3 regions of the Peribacillus sp. B2I2 genome follow, and region 1 is predicted to be linked to each of the others. Evidence: riboswitches for the same ligand, from Rfam matches in the RefSeq annotation. Region 1 holds a riboswitch; each other region holds the start of a gene.
The links. A riboswitch is a leader RNA that binds a small molecule or an ion and turns the genes downstream of it on or off. The one in region 1 is predicted to bind S-adenosylmethionine.

Region 1 (3,283 bases):
TAAGATTTGACTTATATTTTTCAGACTATTACGATAAATGCATGCTGCAACAAATTCATTACGAGGATTTTTATTCTAAAAACCATGTAATATGGGAGGGGATTAATATGAGCGATATCGTAATTTTATCAGGTAGTCCAGCGATTCCATCAAGAACGGACATTTCACTAAAACATATTCAATCATTAGTCGAAAACCAAGGATTTACCACAGCTTATTACTCAATTACGGATTTCTCAGCAGATGATTTATTCCAAGGGAAATATAATAGCGAAGATATCTTAAAGCTTTCGGAGAAAATACAAGCAGCCAGAGGAATCATCATTGGTTCACCGGTATATAAGGCTTCTTATACAGGGGTATTAAAAGCCTTGATTGATTTGCTGCCAGAAGGAGCTTTTAAGGGGAAGCCAGTGCTGCCCATTATGATTGGCGGAAGTAACAGGCATTTATTGGCGATTGATTATGCGCTTAAACCATTAATTTCAATATTAAAAGGCGAGCCGTTGCAGGGCATATATTTTGTGGATAAGGAAATAGATAAACAGAATTCAGAAAACCCGATCAATGACTTGAATTTAGTTGATCGCGTCCAGAGTCAGGTTCAAGAATTTATAGAAGCGATTCAGTTAAGAAATTAATAAGTAATCGACTTCAACAAAAGGAATGGAATTCAAGTAATTACTTTTTCAATGAATGACAGGCATCAATAATAGCTTAATAATGAAAATAGACTCATTTTTTTGGAGACTTTATCTAAAAAGACGAGTCTATTTTCATATTTAAATGAACATAAAATCATGAATGGAATAGTGTGTATAAAAATAACAGTTCCTCCATAATATTAAACCAAGTTATTTTATAAGAAAACTCCATTGACAAGGATTAAATATATGTTAATATTTAAAATAATAAAACTTATCCAGAGCGACGGAGGGAATTGGCCCTTTGAAGTCCAGCAACCTGCATGATGGATGCAAGGTGCTACCTCCAACAAAATGTTGATCATTTTGGAAGATAAGGTAAAGAATATTTACCTTGAAATCTTTCCATCATGGAAAGATTTTTATTTTTCGGAAAATTCTTTGGGAAACCATAACAATTTAAGGTTGTTTGGAATTATATAAATTTAATAAATTCATTTAATCAGCGGTGAAATAATATATTCGCGGATTTTCTTAAAGGAGGAACAGGTTTGGATAAAGAGAATCAGCTTGAAGAAATATTTGAACGACTTCAAGAAATGCTTAATTCAATGAAGTATGGATCGATTACACTTATTGTCCAAGATGGTAAAATCATTCAAATGGAAAGAAATGAAAAGCTAAGAATTAAATAAGGTATCTGCTGACTAGAAAAACTAGAGGCGGGTTTAACTGATATAAAGAGAGTATTGGTTAGATTCGTCTCTTTTTCCTAGGGTCATTTAAACTGGGGAAGATTATAACGGGCATTGATCAAAAGTAACTCTAACCAGCGACATACAGCAAGTTCTTAGAGGGGGCTACAAAGTTGGCTGCATTAATAAACTATGAAAATTTCAACACCGGGGATTTACCTGTATTTCCTGAAGATAGTGAGACAAAAGGTGCTTTGGAAGTACTGCAATGGGCGAATGACCATTATGGAAACAAACTGATATATGCGTGTAGTTTCGGTATAGAAGGCATCGTGCTTACGGATTTATTGGCGAAGGTCAATCCCTCGGCAAAAATAGTTTTCCTTGATACAGATGTTCATTTTGAGGAAACTTACCAATTGATCGATCAAGTGAAAAAGCGATATCCAAATCTTTCAATCGAAATGAAGAAACCAGCATTGACGCTTGAAGAACAGGCGGCGGAACATGGGGATGAATTATGGCTTAGCGATTCCAATAAGTGCTGTAACATCCGTAAAATCACTCCACTTACAGATGTGCTTTCAACGGCAACAGCCTGGCTTTCGGGACTACGGAGGGAGCAATCTGAAACAAGGGCTCTGACAGAGTATATCAATAAGGATAATAAGTTCAAGTCAGTAAAAATATGTCCACTCATACATTGGACATGGAAAGATGTTTGGCGTTATGCCCACAAAAATGGACTTCCATATAATATCTTACATGATAATGGATATCCAAGCATTGGTTGTAAAACATGTACGGCACCTGCCTTCAATGCAGATGATTTACGCTCAGGCCGTTGGCAAGGAGCCCAAAAAACGGAATGCGGATTGCATTTATCTTAAATAAATAGAAATTATAGGCTTAAATCAATAGAAACCATAGGGGGAAATTAGCATGACAATCAGTTTACCGCACGGAGGAACACTAATCGATCTTTGGGAACCAAAATATGATTTTAGTAAAATAACAAAGTCAATTGAAATTGACGAAATAGCTTTAAGTGATCTTGAATTGATAGGCACTGGTGCCTACAGCCCGATCAAAGGTTTCTTTACTAAAAGTGACTATGAGACAGTTGTCAAGGATATGAGACTTAGCAGCGGCCATGTATGGAGCATCCCGATTACGCTGCCTTTGAACGTTGAAGTTGCAGAAACTCTTACTATAGGTGAAGAGGTAAAGCTGACTCATGAAGGTGAAACATACGGAGTTCTCTCCGTTTCCGATATTTTCACTCCCGATAAACAATTGGAAGCGACATTAGTATATCAAACGGATGATGTGAAGCATCCTGGTGTGAAAAATTTATATAACCGCGGGGATGTATATGTCGGCGGAGAAATAAAGTTAGTCAAGAGAATAGAGCGTCCGCTATTTCAAGCAAATTATCTGGACCCAGTTGAGACAAGGAAAGCTTTTGCTGAAAAAGGCTGGGAAACGGTTGTCGGATTCCAAACGAGGAACCCTGTTCACCGTGCACATGAATATATTCAAAAGACAGCATTGGAGATTGTCGACGGCTTATTTTTAAATCCTCTTGTAGGTGCCACTAAATCCGATGACATTCCGGCAGATGTCCGAATGGAAAGCTATAAAGTGTTGCTTGAAAAATATTATCCCAAGGATCGCGTCTCACTTGCAGTTTTCCCTGCTGCCATGCGTTATGCAGGACCAAGAGAAGCGATTTTCCATGCGATGGTCCGTAAAAATTACGGTTGCACCCATTTTATCGTCGGACGTGATCATGCGGGTGTGGGTGATTATTATGGCACATATGATGCTCAAAAAATCTTTGGGAATTTTAACGCAGATGAGTTAGGGATCACGCTATTATTCTTTGAACATAGTTTTTACTGTAAAGAATGTGGCAATATGGCTTCCGCTAAAACTTGTCCG
Region 2 (3,283 bases), 2.4 Mb from region 1:
CACCTGAATAATGAACATGGGCTCCCGATAAAACTTTCATTAACGTCGATTTCCCTGCTCCATTAGCACCGACCAATGCGTGGGCTTTCCCTGATTGTACAGAAAAATCAACTTCACTAAGCGCCTTCACCCCCGGAAATTCAATCGAGATTTTCTTCATTTCTAGTTGCGTGCCCATGTCCATTCCCCCTTATTGAACAGACACTCCCTTCACTGGAAAGAGAGTGTCCCCTTTTACTTTTTATAATGATCTTTCAAAACTTTCATCCAATCTTCTTCAAATTCCGCTGATACACCCCATCCTTCGACAATACCAGACAGATTTGCCATATTTACCGCTTCTTTTGAAGCTTGGATTTCCTTTTGTGAAATAAGTGAAGCCTCTAAGTCATAGGTTTGCGGCGTTTCTTCGCCCGCTAATTTTTTCGCCAATATCCTCATATTCACTGCACCGATCAACTTGGGATCGACTGCTGCCGTGTAGGACCATGAGCTTCCAGCTGATTTAATTTCCTGAAGGTCTGCATTCGACACATCTATTCCGTATATCTTCACTTCATCGCGTCCCGCTTCTTTAATTGCCCGGGCGGCACCGATAGCGAAGGCATCCCATGTTGCGAAAATTGCATCCAATTTACCTTTAGGATATTTATTCAGCATTGCGGCTACAGCATTTTGTGTTTGAACCGAAGTATCTGCAGACGCCACTCCGAATCTTTCGACTTCTTTAATTCCAGGGTTTTCTTTTAATTTCTCCTGATAAACAGCATTTCTTCTCACCATTGGAGGGAAACCATCCACCCAAAGATACGCAATTGCCGCTTCACCTTTCTTTTCTTCTATCAGTTTATCAAGAGCCAGTGTTGCCAACGCTTCATCATCCTGTGATGTTAATGTTACGCCTTCTATTTTAGTTAGATCGCTTATTGAATCGAATGTAACAACGCTTTTGCCTGCATCAACCAACTTTTGAACGTCATTCACTGTTGCTGCATCATCACCATGGGAGATGATATAGCCGTCATAATCTTCCTGCAAAGCCTGTGCGATCGCATCATGAAATTTAGCCGTATCACCATTGGCTGTATATGTATCCACTTGAAACCCCAGTGCTTCTCCTTCTTCCTTCGCTCCTGCTAAGTATTGGGCCGTATGATCATCACCGCCAATTTTACGGATCACTTTGATTTTGGCTCCTTCCCCATTAGCAAATATTTCCGGGACATTTTCAAATGATACTTTTTCTTCTTTCTTCGATTCTGTGGAACTCTGCCCTGTAGAGCAACCCGTTAAAAGCAAAGCCGAAGCGATGGCTGAAATGAATATCCCTTTAATAGACCTTCTCATCTTGTTCCCCTCCACATTTTCTTATTAGTCTTATCAGTTAAGTTGGTGTAAGTCCCAAAATAAAAACCTCTCTATTAATATAGAGAGGTTTAATCAGCTGTTTTGCAGACTTATCCCTCTCTTATCTGTCAAAACATTTCTGTTTTGCAGGATTTAGCACCAATTCCTAATGGAACGGTTGCTGGGCATCTTAGGGCCAGTCCCTCCGCCACTCTTGATAAGAGAATATATTGTGTTACGTTTTTCGTAATTATCACTTTATAGGGATATAGTCGTAAAGTCAATAGTTTTTCGAATATTTGAAATGTTCCCCGTTATTTTTCATTTTCTTTGCAGCTGGGCTAGACGCTTTTTCTCGATTTTTTCAAGTCTCTCCAACTGACGTAATTTCACTTCGAACAAAGTGATCGGGTCACGGTAAACTTCCGGATTTTCTTTCATATGCTCCAATGCAGCCTGGTAGTCTTTGATTTCTGTCTGCGTTTGCTCTATCGTTTTTTGAAGTAACGCAAAGGAACTGCGATAGAAAAGTGAGATGTCCCGATCCAAAGATTTTTCAAACAATCCAAATTGGGTAAGGAAACGTTCCGTGATCATTTCGGCAACATCTAGGTAATCTTCACTTTCCAGGTATTTCTTATAACGATTGTACATATTGGCTTTATTTTGCGGTATCGCCCCAAACAGCTTCCCTGCTCCTTTAAGCAGCAATTGTGATGGAGTTCTGCGCAAAAGGATATTAACGTTTTCGATGCGGATACTGCTTGTCATCCGGTCGGCATCACGGCGCCAGTCATCCAATACCCTAAAGTCACCTGCCAGCGTGATCCGTTCTTCTTTGTATAATTCATTGAACCCGGCACTCATTTCATCCATAAACTGCTGGCTTTGTGAGAACTCCATTTGGGAACTGGCAATCCAATCTTGAAGAGAACGGTAATATTGAGGCATGATCTTGTCAGAAATGAATGCTTGAATCCGCTCATTCATTTCCTGGTTTAACTGTACATGGACCTGACTGAAATCACTGCTTTCCGTTAACGATTTAGAGCAATCCCTCAGCAATTCAGGAATTTTAGAAGAAAGCTGATTTTTCACTTCATCCTTAAGCGAACTATAAGACCTTATGATATTTTCACTTTTTTCTTTTTCCAAATCAGCCAGTTGATTGACCGCTCCATTCAGTTTAACCTCCATCTGTTCATTCCAAGAGATGGAATGCTCGCATTTCCGTTCATTGGCTGCCCGTTTTTCTAACAGATAAGATAAAGTTTTACGAATGAACGCTAGGATTTTTTCAGATCTTCTTTCTTTCCAATTATCATCTTGATAATTCGATTGAAGGAATGCTGAAAGGTCCTTCAACTGCTGCTTGCTGTCATAAAGTTTGGAGAAAGCGAATACTTTTGCATTCGGAAAATATGCATTCACTTTATCCCATGTTTCGTCTTCCATCCGGACTGCGACTTGATCACTATATATCGTATCCATTTTATTCAATAAGAAATGGATAGGCAGTTTCGGAGCCATCATTTGAATTTCCAATAATAGATCTCGTTCACTGCCGGTGAAAGGCGCCCGGGCATCAAGAACGAACATCAGGCCATCACTGCCATGTAAATAGCCTTGGAAATCGGATTCCACGCTTTTCTCCCCATTGAACCCCGGTGTATCCAATAATCGCAGACCATTATTTCTAAGGTAGTCACTGATAATCGTCACATCGACAATAGTCCCTCGCTGACGGCGTGTTTCATCCAATTCAGCCAGCTCCATGACCACTTTGCTATCTGTATCTGTAATCTCTAGGATTTCCAAATCATCCCCGTCTTTGACACTGACTAGGGATGAATGATCTTCGGCAGCAATGCTCTCGCCAACAATTGACTGAATGAAGGATGTCTTGCCATTTCCTGTACTTCCCACAAGAAGAAGA
Region 3 (3,283 bases), 2.1 Mb from region 1:
ATGATGAATTCGGATGTTCCTACTAAAAAACTGATAATCGCCAACATGTAAATTTTCCATGTATTAAGCAAATAGATTCACTCCTCATTAATGATTTATGGTTATATGAAAAGACATATTGGAATATGTTAATATGTATGAATAAAAAAATAAACATATCGTGAAATGTCGAATTGTTAAAAGGAAAATAAAACCTAACCCACTAAGGCAGGGATCAGGTTCATTTTCATACTTCTTCTTTCAAGAAATCAGTAATTTTTGAGATTGCATCTTCATCTCGTTTGTAATACGTAAACTTTCCTATCCGCTCCGTCTTGATCAATCCTGCTCTAAGAAGCATCGAGAGGTATTGAGAGGCCGTGGATTGGGTCATGTTTAATTTTTCTGTAATCTGACTTACACAAACGCCGGTTTCCTTCATATCTATTCCCTCATGAGGGGTGAAGTGGAGTTCAGGCGCCTTGAGCCATTTTAAGATTTGCAACCTGGATTCATTGGATAATGCTTTAAATATCTCGATTGTTTTCATACATTTCATTATATCGAGAATTATCGATATGTCAAATGATTAATAAAAAAATCATTCCCATACTTCTTTTGCTACATCAACGACGAACTTCAACTTTTCCCACTGCTGTTCTTCCGTTAGCCTGTTGCCGTGATGGGTGGAAGCGAAGCCGCATTGCGGGCTTAAGCATAATTGTTCGAAAGGAACGAAGCGCGAGGCTTCTTTAATACGTGCCTTAACAGCTTCCTTGTCTTCGATTTTTCCATTTTTTGAAGTGACGACCCCTAGAACGACACGCGCCCCGCCATTTGGAATGTATTCCAATGGTTCGAAATCCCCTGAGCGATCATCGTCATATTCCAAGAAGAATCCATCCACTTTTTCTTTTGCCAATAATGTTGGGGCAATACGGGCATAGCTTCCTTCAAATGCCCATGTCGACTGGTAGTTTCCACGACAAAGGTGGGTGGTGACTACCAGGTCTTCTGGTTTGCCTTCCAATGCGCCATTAATTACACGCAGTGCTAAATCAATTAATTGTTCCCTCGTATATTTTCCCTCTTTGAACTGGAAATCCGGAGCTGAAAGCCTGGCAATATATACATCATCCAATTGAAGATAACGCACTCCTGCATCATAAAAAGCTTTCAAAGCATGCTGATACGCTTTGACGATATCATTTGCATAGTCTTCGATATCAGGGTAGACGTCTTCACTTTGAACACCTACAGCAAATAATTGATTGGGACTGGGAATGGTTTGTTTGGCAACGGCACGTCCGTCCACAATTTTGTTCAATTCAATAAAATCACGAATGAAGGGATGTTCAGGATTGAATGAAACCTTTCCGGTATTGCGAACGTTATATCTCTCTGTTTCCACACCATCGAAAGTGAGTCCTTTTTCAGTAACATATCCCTCGATTCCATTTAAATGTTCAAGGAAGTCAAAGTGCCACCATGTCCGTCTGAATTCACCATCCGTCACAGCCTCTAATCCAACTTCAATCTGTTTATCGACAATCCGATTGATTTCTTCGGTTTCAACTTCACGAAGTCGTTCCGCTGAAATTGTACCATCCTTAAATTGCTTTCTGGCAATATGTAAACGTTCCGGTCTTAATAAACTCCCGACGTGGTCCGCCCTAAAAGGCGCTTTCGTTAATGTGATTGACATGTTGCATTCCTTCTTTCCTTTTATAAAATAAAAAACCTCTTCTTAAAAATAAGAAGAGGTGTTGGCAGCATAGCTATTTACTCTTCTTATCTTCAAGTTTTTACACTTCTGGAATTAGCACAGTACATGATTAGTCTGTTGCTGAGGCATCAAAGGGCCAGTCCCTCCACCTCTCTGGATAAGAGTTGTCTATTAAATTAATTATGACTATACAGGTAGTTTTTACAAAGGTCAAGGGTTGAAGGTGGAAGATTTAGAATATATCGATTATTAACTCGGGAAATGTTAACTGCATCCGTGAACCCGGCATATGTTATAACCGACGTTCCTTATGAACTGTGATATTGAAAGTTGGAGGGGAATACCAGGATGAATGCATTCGATCCATCCAATATATTTGGAAATGGCATACCGATAACGGTAACTGCAGCTATGATAGAGAGAATCATAAAGATGAAATCATCTGATCAGGATATTAAAGTCGAGATTACGCCAAAGCATATAGTGCTTTCCGGAACGACGGAAGTGAAAAAAATGATGTTTAAGAAAAACGTAGCTTTCAGGATTACATTAAAACCGGTTCACGTGGAAAAAAGAACGATCTCATTAGAATTAGTGGAAATGGAACCGATTGACAGGAGTTTCATCAACCAAAGGATATTTAACAGACCACCATTTTTTGAATTTGAAAATAGAATGATCAAAATGAATGTTGATGCTTGGAACATCGTTAGAAAAATCCCGGTCGGCACAATTAAATCATTTGAACTTGTCGATGGTGCATTGAAAATGAAACTTTCTTTATGATGGATCGTTTTTAGCCGCAATATATAAAGGGGATGACAGGTATGTTAGTGTAAGGATGGATAGGGTGGCGATTCATTAAAATGTGTTTGAAAAACCAAGCTCTTTAAAATATACTGAATTACTAAAAGTTTTAGTTTTTCCAGAGATAAGGGGGAAAATAATGAACCAGAAGATTTTGCCTGCTTCGGCAAGCATGAAGGATTTCGAAAGATTCTTAGAAAGTTCCTATGAAATAGGCGTGTTTCTTGATTTGCATATATCACAATTGAAAAATGTAAGTATGATGGCAAAGCAGCATAATAAGAAAATGATTTATCATGTCGATTTGATCCATGGCATAAGAAGTGATGAATATGCGACAGAATTCATTTGTCAGGAGTATAATCCATATGGGTTGATTTCGACTAAATCAAACGTTATTTTGAAAGCGAAGCAAAAGGGGGTCATTGCCATCCAGCGAATCTTTTTAATAGATTCGCATGCGCTGGAGAAAAGTTATAAGCTGGTGCAGAAAACCAAGCCGGATTATATCGAAGTTTTACCGGGCGCTATGCCGTGGATGATAAAAGAAGTGAAGGAACGACTACAAACACCCATTTTTGCAGGCGGTCTCATACGTACTTCTGATGAAGTCCTGAACGCCCTTGATGCTGGAGCGTCGGCAATCACCACTTCCAAAACTGAATTATGGGATATCGTCTAATAGGGTAGAACGAGGAATTTGAAAAAAAATACAGAAAAATAGATTAATTTTTCACAAAATAATTGACAGCGTTTTCACAACCTAGTATA

Region 2: another riboswitch for S-adenosylmethionine. It lies ahead of ABIE66_RS02420 (sugar ABC transporter substrate-binding protein); the one in region 1 lies ahead of ABIE66_RS14395 (YezD family protein).
Region 3: another riboswitch for S-adenosylmethionine. It lies ahead of ABIE66_RS24900 (5-methyltetrahydropteroyltriglutamate--homocysteine S-methyltransferase); the one in region 1 lies ahead of ABIE66_RS14395 (YezD family protein).

What each region holds. Positions count from the first base shown of each region.
Region 1 is NZ_JBGCCB010000001.1:2,914,124-2,917,406, reverse strand. Features, by position in the region: gene ssuE (NADPH-dependent FMN reductase) at 108-641, shown strand; SAM riboswitch class I at 916-1,024, shown strand; gene ABIE66_RS14395 (YezD family protein) at 1,196-1,339, shown strand; gene ABIE66_RS14390 (phosphoadenylyl-sulfate reductase) at 1,525-2,229, shown strand; gene sat (sulfate adenylyltransferase) at 2,282-3,283, shown strand, end outside.
Region 2 is NZ_JBGCCB010000001.1:484,640-487,922, reverse strand. Features, by position in the region: gene ABIE66_RS02425 (sugar ABC transporter ATP-binding protein) at 1-178, opposite strand, end outside; gene ABIE66_RS02420 (sugar ABC transporter substrate-binding protein) at 235-1,347, opposite strand; SAM riboswitch class I at 1,466-1,571, opposite strand; gene ABIE66_RS02415 (GTPase domain-containing protein) at 1,669-3,283, opposite strand, start outside.
Region 3 is NZ_JBGCCB010000001.1:4,993,249-4,996,531, reverse strand. Features, by position in the region: gene ABIE66_RS24910 (MFS transporter) at 1-47, opposite strand, end outside; gene ABIE66_RS24905 (ArsR/SmtB family transcription factor) at 227-529, opposite strand; gene ABIE66_RS24900 (5-methyltetrahydropteroyltriglutamate--homocysteine S-methyltransferase) at 581-1,684, opposite strand; SAM riboswitch class I at 1,768-1,869, opposite strand; gene ABIE66_RS24895 (hypothetical protein) at 2,054-2,491, shown strand; gene ABIE66_RS24890 (glycerol-3-phosphate responsive antiterminator) at 2,652-3,194, shown strand.